Regions from separate parts of the Sporomusa rhizae genome, predicted to be linked through region 2. Evidence: riboswitches for the same ligand, from Rfam matches in the RefSeq annotation. Region 2 holds a riboswitch; each other region holds the start of a gene.
What was found. A riboswitch is a leader RNA that binds a small molecule or an ion and turns the genes downstream of it on or off. The one in region 2 is predicted to bind glycine.
Positions count from the first base shown of each region.

Region 1: linked by a shared signal. The riboswitch ahead of SRRS_RS00515 (hypothetical protein) and the one ahead of SRRS_RS19060 (amino acid permease) in region 2 are both predicted to bind glycine.
Region 3: linked by a shared signal. The riboswitch ahead of SRRS_RS21595 (GrdX family protein) and the one ahead of SRRS_RS19060 (amino acid permease) in region 2 are both predicted to bind glycine.

Region 1 is NZ_CP156925.1:132,595-136,791, reverse strand. It holds gene SRRS_RS00525 (TerC family protein) at 1-502, opposite strand, end outside; gene SRRS_RS00520 (dipeptidase) at 949-1,890, opposite strand; glycine riboswitch at 2,264-2,352, shown strand; gene SRRS_RS00515 (hypothetical protein) at 2,483-2,782, shown strand; gene SRRS_RS00510 (hypothetical protein) at 2,779-3,189, opposite strand; gene SRRS_RS00505 (alpha/beta hydrolase) at 3,375-4,100, shown strand; gene SRRS_RS00500 (LysE family translocator) at 4,166-4,197, opposite strand, start outside.
Region 2 is NZ_CP156925.1:4,027,342-4,031,538, reverse strand. It holds gene SRRS_RS19075 (PTS transporter subunit IIC) at 1-513, shown strand, start outside; gene SRRS_RS19070 (UxaA family hydrolase) at 534-815, shown strand; gene SRRS_RS19065 (UxaA family hydrolase) at 812-1,993, shown strand; glycine riboswitch at 2,278-2,375, shown strand; gene SRRS_RS19060 (amino acid permease) at 2,606-3,985, shown strand.
Region 3 is NZ_CP156925.1:4,592,561-4,596,757, reverse strand. It holds gene SRRS_RS21610 (glycine/sarcosine/betaine reductase component B subunit) at 1-65, opposite strand, end outside; gene SRRS_RS21605 (thioredoxin family protein) at 84-410, opposite strand; gene trxB (thioredoxin-disulfide reductase) at 410-1,345, opposite strand; gene SRRS_RS21595 (GrdX family protein) at 1,542-1,937, opposite strand; glycine riboswitch at 2,076-2,163, opposite strand; gene pcp (pyroglutamyl-peptidase I) at 3,352-3,996, opposite strand; gene SRRS_RS21585 (DUF979 domain-containing protein) at 4,010-4,197, opposite strand, start outside.

The sequences.
Region 1 (4,197 bases), 1.9 Mb from region 2:
TCAGAGCAGCGCCGGCATAAACAACAATCGGAAATCTGTCCATAATTTTAATAATGATTTGGCTGCCAAAAATAATTAACGGAATGCTAAGCGCAAGGCCGATACTTAAAAGCAGAAAATCGCCTTTTGCTACAGCAGCAATAGCCAAGGTGTTATCAAGGCTCATAACCAAATCGGCAACAATAATTGTCTTAATAGCGGCCCAGAACGTAGCACCGGCCTCTACATTTTCCTCGCCATTATCTTCCATAAGTAATTTAGCCGCAATCCAAATTAAGAGTAAACCGCCGATAAACTGGACATAGGGAATTTGCAAGAGTACAACTGCCACAAGTGTCAATACCACCCGTAGCCCTATCGCCCCGGCGCTACCCCACAGGATGGCCATCTTTTGTTGCTTTTGGGGCAAACAACGGCTAGCCATTGCAATGACTACAGCATTGTCGCCGCTAAGCACGATGTTCACCATCATGATACTAGCTAGCGCTAATAAAAACTCCATTTTTCTGCACTCCTTTTTTGGCTTTATAATTGTTTTGATACCAAATGACCTTAAAACAAAGCCCTTCCATGATATCTGGTTTTAGCACCAGATATCAATGGTGTGGTATTAAGCTTATTGTACCAATATGCTGTTAATTGTGCAAGTCCTATATCGATAAAATATTGTATACATAATACAACATTGACTTTTCAAATCCGCAATACAGGCATTTCACTCATAAATTCACCTTAATACTTATCATTTCTACGTTTTTGACAAAAAAAGAAAAAGCACAAGCCAGTGTCTTCTGCTTGTGTACACAAGATAATCATTAACAAATTTTGCAGAATTTATATAGTACTAGATTATAATACTTAGTATTAGTACCTTTACACCGCATTAGGTTACATTACTCTTTTTGTCCTGTTATATTGGGCAATTGTTTCAGCAGGATGTTCTTTGTATCAGAGCAACGTATCTTTAATCACTCTAAGCGCATTTCCCCAACATATTTTATCGATTTCGCCCGCAGTAAAACCGCTAGATTCTAACGCTATTGTAAGCTTACTCATTTGACCGGCATGTGCCAGTTCTAATTCCGGACTTATCCCGTCAAAATCCGAACCTATTGCGATAACATCGAGGCCGCCCACCCGGCGAATATGTTTTATATGCAAAACCATATCACTGACTCGGCTGATAGGAGCATTCCCAAGAAAATCTTTGGCAAAATTAATGCCCATAACGCCACCTTTATCGGCCAGCACTCTGATCATATCGTCTGTCATATTGCGAGGATGGCCGGCCAATGCACGCGCATTGGAGTGTGAGGCAACAAACGGCTTGGCAGATAATTGTGCTACGTCATAGAACCCCTTATCGGACAGATGGGAAACATCTATAAGCATACCAAGGCGGTTCATTTCAGCAACTACTTCCCGCCCGAACGGGGTAAGCCCCTGTTCCCTGCATTCCGGCCGCGAGTTAGGATAACCAATTTCGTTAGGGTAATTCCAAGTCAGTGTAATTAATCTGACACCCAGGCGGAAAAAATTACGCAAATGCACCAAACTCCCCTGCATTGCGCCGCCTTCTTCAATGGTTAGAAAGGCCGAGATCTTGCCATTCTCCCGATTACGGCAAAAATCACTATAGTTTTTAGCCAAGGCTATATATTGCTGATTGATTTCCAGTTCCTGATAAAAGCGGTCAATCATGCCCAACGCCCGCTGCAATAAATTCCCATCCGTTTTTTGGTTAAGGAACATAGCAAAAAACTGGGCTTGCGCCTGCCCGGCTCGCAGTTTTTCTATATCCACACTATAAGTATTACAATATAATCCGCCTTGCTCCTTCTCTTCCATTAGGCGCAAAATGGTATCACAGTGAAGATCTATACACTTCAACCAAGTCCCCCCCCTTTCCCCTCTTCAGCCAATAAAGCACTGCAATAAACACGGCTCACACTTTGGTAATACAAAAAGCCGGTCACCATATGTATACGCAGCAGTATGTGTCGAAATACCAAACAACAATCCTGTACTCCTCTGACGGCTACTATCTCCGGCTACTTGCTCTGAATCTACTCGGAAAAAGCTTCGTTAATTACAACAATTCGAGCAACTACCCGCCAAATCCCCCCGTCTGTGCCATAAAATAACACATCCTATCTACAGAATATTTTAATGTTATTTTTTTCACTTTTTCATCTCTACATCTATTGACATCTTTCGTCAACCATCTTAGAATGAAGTCAATAGGCAATTGAATATTGTCAGGATGATGCTAATAGGAGAGACTGCGTGAGCAGCGCCGAAGGAGCAAGGCTACTGCCTCAAACTCTCAGGCAAAAGGACTGTTAGCAGACTGAACTCTGGAGAATGCGCATATCAAGCGCTACCGAAGGAGAGCCTTAACGGTGAACTCTCAGGTACAAAGGACAGAGACAAGGAATTTTTCCATTGTCTCTGTTTTTATTATTTTAGGGGGAAATTTACAATGGTACACATCAGTAACCTGAACCGCGTCGGTCTACAATGGACAGCCTGCTACATTTACCATTACATGATCTCAAAACTATTCTTGGATTCGGTTATGCTAAATATGGTCAATGTATTAGCAGCCATAATCACTTCAGCTTATTTTATCCGCAAAATTCATTTAACAGCTACTAACCCCAACACCAGGCGGCAAAAATCAGATAATCCTGATTTACTTGCTCAAACAAGCCATGTGTGGCAAACCGTATTGGCCGGCACCGTGATTTTATCAATCATTATAAGAAACACCGTATACTAATCCACACTGCCAGAATCACCGGCATTACCCGAATCGCTTACATCCTTAGCCGGTTCAGGCGAAGCGAATTCTCCTTGGATCTCCTGCACCTGCTCTTCGGCCCATAACTGCTGGCTGAAGCTGTCAAAATCAGCTTCTTTCATTATTCCGGCCTTCGCCAATTCATGTTTAAGCTCCTCCGGGGCGAGACCGCGCCAATTCTCATATTGATGGCTGTCAATCAAGAAGTTATTAACTAGATAGCTAAGCATACTTCCCGTCAGGGGGCTACTCATTTCATTCGTCTCCTGGCGCAAATAAGCATCGTCTTTTATTATCTCCGGATGACTGGCCGCAGGCTGGCGCGGGCGGAGAAACACAGCAGCGGCAATAGCTATACCAGTTACTGCTATAATTACCCAAATCATGTGGTAAACCTCCTTTTATAATTGCAATACACATTTAGTATCAACAAAAAAAAATCTAGATTATCGTGTTAAATAAAACCATGATATCTTTATTGTATCGGAAGGTTATTAACCAACCTTCTGCGAATAAAACGTTATTGCATACAGTTTTTCTTACTAACTATTCCAAAACAGGCGAGGTAGCTATGAAGCATTTAGCCATACCGTCCGGTTCTACTTCACTTTCGGGGATTTTACATACTCCAGTGGCTCCCGTAGGAAATACCCTGATTATCTCCCATGGGTTTCGTGGCAGCAAAGACGGCGGAGGCCGGGCTGTCGCGCTGGCCGAAGCGGCGGCAGCGGTTGGCTGCCATGTAATTCGTTATGACTTTACGCCATGCGTCAATCTTTCTTGCCAAATTACCGAATTGAACGCAGTTATTACCTACGCCCGTCAAACAATCGGCGGACAGATATTTCTGTTGGGCCGGAGCATGGGTGGTAGCGCCTCAATAGCCGCAGCTGCAGCTGACCAAAGAATAAGTGGACTTATCCTATGGGCTACTCCTTGGAACTTAGACGAAACATTTCGGTTAGCTCTCGGTAATTATTATGAAATACTGGCGGCAGGCAAAAATATAACCTTAGAAGACGAATATGGCCGCCTGCAGCTTACTCCTGACTTTATCCATGATTTTAATCGCCATAATCTTCTAGCCTGCGTAAAACAGCTAAGCACAACCCCCATCCTCGTAATACATGGAACAGCAGATGTTATTGTGCCTGCCAATCAGGCACACACACTATACCAGCATGCTTCGGAGCCAAAGAAGCTAATACTCTTTCCCGACGGAGACCACCATTTAGCAGCCTATTCCCAGGAGGCCAGTTCTGCTGTAGCAGAGTGGCTGAGCGGCTTTGTCCGTTAAAGTCGAAATTCTAAAAAAAAGCGTCTACTATCGCCCAGGTAATAGACGCTTTTTTTCTAGCATAGTTACCTGCCAATAATAGCCACGATACCAAAAA
Region 2 (4,197 bases):
AAGCATATGAAGGGCAGAGAAGTCTTTTTGGGCCTGGATGCGGCAGTGGCCATTGGACATCCATCGGTATTGACGGTTTCTTTAATTCTTATTCCTTTGGCAATTCTCATTGCAGCTATTTTACCGGGAAATCGCATGATGCCGTTTGCTGATTTGACGGCAATTACGTTTCGAATGATTTTGGTTGTTGCGCTTGTACGCGGGCATGTATTAAAAACACTGCTTATTGGGATAGTCATTATTGCGCAAATTTTAATTTGCGGAACCATAACTTCGCCATTGATTACCAAAGTATATTTGTCATTAGGAAATACTTTACCGAATGGTATAGCTGGGATTGCCTCTTTTTCGGCAGGATCGCTATTTACCGGGTTCAGCGTAATTCAACTGCTTTCATTCTCTATTACCGGTCTTGCTATTTCCGGAGTAATGTGGCTGTTATTTTTCCTTTTACAAAAACAAGAACAGGCTAAGGCGATTAAGCTGGCAGAAGCAGCAAGTGATGCGGAATAAAGGTGAAAGAGGTGAAAATAATGACCAAAAGGGCATTATTAATGCGTGAGAACGATGACGTAGCGACTGTATTGGACTACATTTGTACTGGAGATTCTGTTCAGATCCTCATGGATGGAAAGTCGCATAATGAAATTAAAGTCATTGATGAGATTGATTGTTACCATAAAATTGCCGTCAGGAAAATTAAGAAAGGAGAAGAAGTTTTTAAGTATGGCGAGATCATTGGAAGGGCGACACAAGATATCAGCATAGGTGAGCATGTGCATATAAATAATCTGGAAAGTGTGATGGTAGTATGACAAAAATCAAAGGCTTTGTTCGTCCAGATGGAAAAGTCGGCATTAGAAACAAAGTTTTAATACTTTCAACCGTAGGGTGTGCAAATGGAACTGTTCAGCGAATCTCAGCTCAAGTTGATGATACTGTGGCTATTCCGAATGTTAAAGGGTGCGGTCAGATTGGCAAAGGAATAGAAATCATGAAAAAAGCGTTGTTGAATCTGACGATGAATCCTAATGTTTATGGAACTATTCTGGTTGGCTTAGGCTGCGAAACGACAAAACCGTATGAGCTTGCTGAAGAAATAAGAAGGATCAATCCTAAGCCGCTGGAAGTTATCACCATCCAGGATCAGGGAGGAACCTTAAAGGCAATTGAAAAGGGGATAAAATTAGCAAGAACAATGGCCGAAGAAATGTCAAAACTGGAAAGAACGGAGGTGGAGTTATCCAGTGTTGTTCTAGCTACCAATTGTGGCGGCTCAGATGCGACATCAGGCTTGGCAGCTAATCCGACATTAGGTAAGTGCAGTGATCAATTGATTGCTCAGGGCGGTACTGTAATGTTAGGTGAGACTACGGAACTGATTGGGACAGAACATATTTTGGGAAGAAGAGCAAAAAATGAGAAAGTGAAAGCCAATATTTATAAAATTATTGAAGATTTGGAAGAGCAGTTTAAGGCGACAGGAATTGATGTAAGAGGCGCAAATCCAACGCCTGGAAATATGAAGGGCGGTTTGAGCACTTTAGAGGAAAAAGCGCTGGGCGGCATTAGCAAAGGCGGATCTACGTCCATCAATGAAGTTGTTGAGTATGCATCGATTCCCCGGGAAAAAGGGTTAGTTATCATGGATACTCCGGGGTATGACATAGAATCTGTTTCAGGTATGGTAGCAGGAGGAGCTCAAGTTTGTGTATTTACAACAGGGAGAGGAACGCCTATTGGAAATGCATTAGTTCCCGTTATTAAAATTACAGGAAATAAAAATACCTATGAAAGTATGGAAGATAACATCGATATGGACACATCCGGCGTCATTGAAGGGACCAGGACATTGAACGAGCTTGGTAATGAACTCTATGAAATGTTGCTGGAAGTTTGCAATGGGAAAAAAACAAAGGCGGAGTTATATGGGTTTGGTGATTTTGCAATCTACCATAATCAAGAAATTTGGTGCAACTGTGAATTGGATTAGGTCAAAAAAACAGGTCAACAATCGATACTCCACTATTTACCATGGTTCCGTTTTTAAAGAGGGAGGGTATTCATTATGGTGACGCTGTATATACCTGTCCTTTATCCTTTCAGAAGGTACATACAGAAGATATAAATATATATTTTCGTTGACATTTATAAAAATCGATGGTAGAGTATGTAAATGTACTACTAACTTAATACCGAACTTCGTGTGAAGATAATGGGAGAGAGATTTTATAATCCGCCGAAGATGTTATGCTTTCAGGCAAAAGGACCGTTATTGGACGAAACTCTGGAGAGCCTCAATTAGAGCACCGAAGGAGCAAGCTGATTTATTTAAAATCAGTGAATCTCTCAGGTAAAAGGACAGAGCAGATTAGCTGTTTATTTTTGAGGCCAAATTTTACAATTTGGCCTCTTTATGTATTTTAGAGGCCAGATTTTATTATTTGGCCTCTTTCTGCTTTTTTGAGGACGGTATTCACTAATTTTTGGGGGGAGTCGGTCAATTCAATAATAATTCATATCCCAATAACCAAATAGTAAGTGTGGAAAATTGGGATTGCAGTAACAGAGCTAAAATCAGTGACATTAGAAAGGCGGAATACATATGTCGGAAAACCAAAGCTTATCGAGAGGGCTGAAAAATCGTCATGTTCAATTGCTTGCCATTGGTGGTGCAATTGGTACCGGATTATTTCTAGGTTCAGGCCGGTCCATTCACTTGGCAGGCCCCTCTATTTTATTTGCCTATATGATAACAGGAGTCATTTGTTTTTTTGTTATGCGTGCCCTTGGGGAATTATTGCTTTCTAATTTAAACTACCATTCTTTTGTCGACTTTGTGCGTGAGTATCTGGGAAACGGAGCCGCATTTATTACCGGATGGACCTACTGGTTTTGCTGGATTTCACTTGCCATGGCTGACGTAACGGCTGCCGGTCTTTATATACAGTACTGGTTTCCCAATATAGCGCAATGGGTTCCCAGTCTTATCATTCTTGTGATTTTACTGATCATGAATCTTACCGCCGTGAAGTTGTTTGGTGAAATGGAATTCTGGTTTGCCTTAATTAAAGTGGTGGCAATTCTGGCACTGATTGTAATTGGTACATTTATGATTATTAAAGGGTTTTCCACAGATGCCGGGGCATCCAGCTTTACGAACCTTTGGAGCCATGGCGGCTGGATTCCCAATGGTTTAAGCGGCCTTATCCTTTCCTTCCAAATGGTTGTATTTGCGTTTACGGGAATCGAATTAGTTGGTTTAACCGCCGGTGAAACTGAAGATCCGGAACGCGTTATTCCCAAGGCGATCAACAATATTCCAATCAGAATTATTATTTTCTATGTCGGCGCACTTCTCATCATTATGAGCATATATCCCTGGACTTCCATTAGTCCGGATAGGAGCCCGTTTGTCCAGGTGTTTTCTGCCGTGGGAATTGCCGCCGCTGCAACTATTGTGAATTTTGTTGTCCTAACGTCAGCCGCATCTGCTTGTAACAGCGGGATCTTCAGTACAAGCCGCATGGTTTACTCTCTGGCGAAAGAAAATAATGCCCCTGAGTCAATGAAAAAATTAACTTCCAATCAAGTACCAGCGAATGCGACACTGTTCTCGGCCATTGTTGTCTTGATTGCGGTTATCATGCAATATATTATGCCGGAGGGAGTATTTGTACTCATTACGAGTATATCAACGTTCTGCTTTATCTTTATTTGGGCAATTATAACTGTCTGCCATCTAAAATATCGCAAAACGAATCCCGAACTTGCTGCTAAGAACAAATTCAAAATGCCGCTATATCCAATCATTAACTATGTAATTTTAGCATTTTTTGCTTTTGTTTTAGTTACATTGGCACTCAATGAGGAAACTCGTGTAGCCCTGTTTGTAACACCTGTATGGTTTATAATGCTTGGGGTGATTTACAAGATTTTAAAATCGAGAACGAAAGAGGAAGAGTCCGAAACCAGTTTAGCATAAGGTGTTGTGAAAAAGGGCATGTGAGAGGAAGCATAAAAATGGTCATTTAGCCATTTTTATGCTTCCTTTAAATTTTTCGGAATGCGGATGGAAAAACTTGCTGAAAGAGCAGCAATTGTCTTGTTTGGTAACATTTCTTTATTGATACTAAATAAGCCTCATTCGGGGAAAGATGAGAGAGAGTTTGTTTCTACAAGTAAAATTTAAAAGTG
Region 3 (4,197 bases), 570 kb from region 2:
TCGATTTTGGTGGTATTGCCAAAATTTACTCCTTTGATATGAATCTTACCAAGAGTAAGGCGCATCCTATTCCCTCCTGTTCGTTAGCCTATCAAAGCATTTAGTTTTTCTTCGATTTCTGTCTGACCAAATTGGCCGTTTAACTCAGCGACCAATTCCCCCTTGTTGTAAAACTGAAAAGTCGGCAAACTCATAACTTTGACCTGTATTGCCAGGCGACGGTTTTCGGTGGTGTTTACTTTGCAGAACTTAACTTTGCCGGCATACTTTGCCGCCAATTCTTCGACCAACGGCATGAGACCCATGCAGGGAACGCACTTTGGTCCCCAAAAATCAACAAGCACCGGCAAATCACTTTGGAACACTTCCTGCTCAAAATTTTCTTTGGTTAGTTCAGTCAAATTGGCCATTATTTTCCCTCCTTGTCAAAATGATTTTCTATATATTTTTCCGCATGGAAAGCGGCGATGGCACCATCAGCCGCCGCGGTAACTACCTGCCGCAGCAGTTTGGTCCTAACATCACCTGCGGCATATATACCCGGAAGGTTAGTACGCATGTTTTCATCTGTCGGAATATAGCCATGTTCATCCAGTTCGATTAGGTTTTCCAGCCAAGCGGTATTCGGTTCCAGGCCAACATAGATGAAGATTCCGTCGACCGTCATTTCGGTTTTTTCATCAGTAACCCGATTGCGCAAAGTTACGGTTTCCACCACACCATCGCCGTCGATCTTCTCGACCACCGAGTTCCAGATGACCTCAAGCTTGGGATTTGCCAAAGCCCGTTCCTGAACAAGCTTGGTTGCCCTTAATGCGTTGCGGCGGTGCACCAGCCACACTTTGTCAGCGAATTTCGTAAGATAGTTAGCTTCTTCAACCGCTGAGTTGCCGCCACCGACTACCATGACGTTAGCCCCCTCATAAAAAGCGGCGTCGCACGTGGCACAATAGGAAACGCCCCGGGCCCGGAATTCGAGTTCGCCAGGGCAACCGAGAAGTTTCGATGTGGCTCCGGTAGCTATGATCACGGCCTTGGCACTGAAATCACCTTTATTGGTCTTAATAATACGGTAGTCTCCGTCACTCTGTATTCCCTGGACCTTAGCCACCAGTCTTTCCGCTCCGAACCGTTTGGCCTGCTCCTCCATTTCGGTGGCGAGTTCGGGGCCGGTAACGCCCTTAGAAAATCCCGGATAGTTCTCAATCTCGTCGGTAGTGGCGGCTTGACCGCCACTGGCTCGCATTTCAATATACATTGTCTTAAGCTTGCTTCTGGCGCTGTAAATGGCCGCCGTCAAGCCGGCCGGACCAGCGCCGATGATCATAATGTCATAATGCTGCATTTTTATCCTCCCTTCATATATTGTGGTTTAGTAGGGGCATCAGGGCTTCCGCCTAGTGGTCTGACTACGTTGAAAGCGTAAAAGAATTCGCGGGAATTTTTTCGCAAGGCGAGGCGGAGGAGGCGCACATATCGGACATATGTAAACCGACGACAACGAAGCATTGCGGAAAAAGGCCCGTGAAGTAATTATGATTTCAGCGTAGACAGACCGCTAGATAGCTCAAGAAGAAATCGAGGTCGATTACCGCGAAGTCGTCAAGATGGCGAAAAGCCGCCTCAGGCCGAGGTCTATCACGAAGCATTGCAACTGTTTTTGCTAATGCGGTTTCAGCAAGCACAACAGAATCCGGTTCGGGAACCTGTGCAGAAGTGTTTTCCATTACCACGGTTTTATAGGGCGTTTGGTTTGGCTTGATGCTGCCTGTCAAGGGGTGGGTAAGCAGACGATGACACTGATGGCTTAGATCCCGGACGGAGTGAAGAACATCTTCGGTATAGCCCTCGACCCAAATGAGTTGGTAGCAGCGCTCCAAATGCCGGGCAGCAAAGCAGTCCCTGACCTTGGGATTATTGGTGACCACAAACCGCATTCATTATCTCTCCTTCTTATGTTGATATATAAAAAGACAGAAGCCATAATTGGCTTCTGTCTTTTAACCTGAGAGATTCGCGACCCATTCCATTCGCATACCCCATCGGTGCCGCATTCAGCGGTCTCTCCAGAGACTCGTCAAGGTACGGTCCTTTTGCCTGAGAGATTCGGTCCACTTGCTCCTTCGGCGTCCACTCAAGGTGGATCTCTCCCGTACCTATCATCCGACAATATTTAACATTTTTTGGCGCAGGTAGATATGCTTTCTCTGCGTTTTTTCGAAAAGAACTTAAATCATGTTCGCGTATGACGAACATAATGACAATATTTACTATTTCTTGATTTCATTCTATAATGGCTTTTGGCATCTGTCAAGCAGGTTTTGATGAAATTTACTCACTGAATAACTTGTTTAAAATATAGATATAGAGCGGATTTTATAGGGGATGAAGATTTTATCTTTAGCTATGAAACCAAAATGGCCAGATAAATTCGACTAAAAAATATCTTTCTGAGGTGGACTTGGTGTTGAGAATTGAGTGATCTTTCAGAAAAATAAGGGAGGCAGCAATCCACATCATTCCGCTGCTTTCATTCACAAAATAACAGGTAAATGTATTTTAAGAATGGACAAAAGGGAGCATGGCTGACATTGCCGGAGTTTTATGCGCCAACCCTGGTTGGAACTTTGTAATGAGTCAGGGGACGGTTCCTTGACTCATCGCCTTTTGGCGTAAAATACAAGAAAAGGGTGGAAAAGATGCTAAGGGAAAGCCGGAAAAGAAGTGAGAGTAAAATATATCATGTAATGGTCAGAGGAAATGAGAGAAAAGAAATCTTCCTTGATGCCGATGATAAAATAAGATTTTGAATTAATATTGAATAAAAAAACAAAGTCAAGTTTATCAGTGTGACAAATAGCAGAAATGCTGGGTAGTGGTAGAAATATACTTCAAAAATTACAATGAGTCAGGGAACCGTCCCCTGACTCATGTAAATAGGAATGGACAATAACTATGTTTTTTATTGATTAATGTACCTCTCATAATCATTAACATATTATATATCAATGATACTGCATCAATTTTATCATGGCTGCCACTACGAGAGATTACTAAAAATATATCACGTAATGGTCAGAGAAGACGAGAGAAAAGAAAGCTTCCTTTGATGACGATGATAAAATAAGATTTTGAATTAATAATTGAAATAAAAGCATAATCAAGTTTATCAGTGCGACAAAATAGCAGAAATGTTTGGTATTGGTAGAAATATAGTTCAAAAATTACAATGAGTCAGAGAACCGTCCCCTTGACTCACACTAAAAAACGAGAACTAGCCTTGCGTAAAATGGCTAGTTCTCGTTTTTTTTATATAAATATCGCTAATGAGTGGATTTTTAACTCATGATATCAACAAATCGTCCCGCCGCTATGCCGTTCATCGGTTTTTGCCATTATTGTCGCCTCGATTGCTTTTTTCAGCCCGCGAACAATTATATCCAACGCCATGCTTGGCTGTCCGGAAAGCTTTGCTGCTTGCTGTGGCAAATAGGGGATGTGAATAAAGCCGCCTCGCCGGATACTGCCTTCTTGTTGTAAATGATGCATCAAGCCATAAAAAATATGATTACAAACAAAAGTGCCTGCAGAGTTAGACACGCTGGCCGGAATTCCCTCTTGCCGCAGTTCGGCTACAATTTTTTTTATCGGCAAAGTAGACCAGTAGGCCGCAGGACTTTCAGGAACGACCGCCTCGTCAATGACCTGATTTCCCTCATTATCGGGAATCCGAAAATCATCGACATTAATAGCAATCCGTTCCGGCGTAATCTCCATCCGCCCGCCGGCCTGGCCAACAGCAATCACAATCTCCGGCTGCACATCTTCTATCGCTTTTTTTAAAGCAGCAATCGATTTACCGCGTACAGTAGGAATCTCCCGTGTCACCACTTTCGCTCCGGCGATTTCGATTCCGTCCAGCTGTTTGACTGCTTCCAGGGCGGGATTTACGGTTTCCCCGCCAAATGGGTCAAAGCCTGTTATCAATACTTTCATTTTATCCTACCTCCTAAAAAGCCAACCAATAAATGAGTACTATTTGAATCAGTAACAGTGGGAGAGCTGTGGCAATTTGCGCTTTGATAACCCCGTTCTTATTCTTCATCTCCAATAAGGCAGCTGGAACTACATTGAAATTAGCGGCCATCGGTGTCATTAAAGTACCGCAATACCCGGAAAGCATCCCCAGTACGCCCA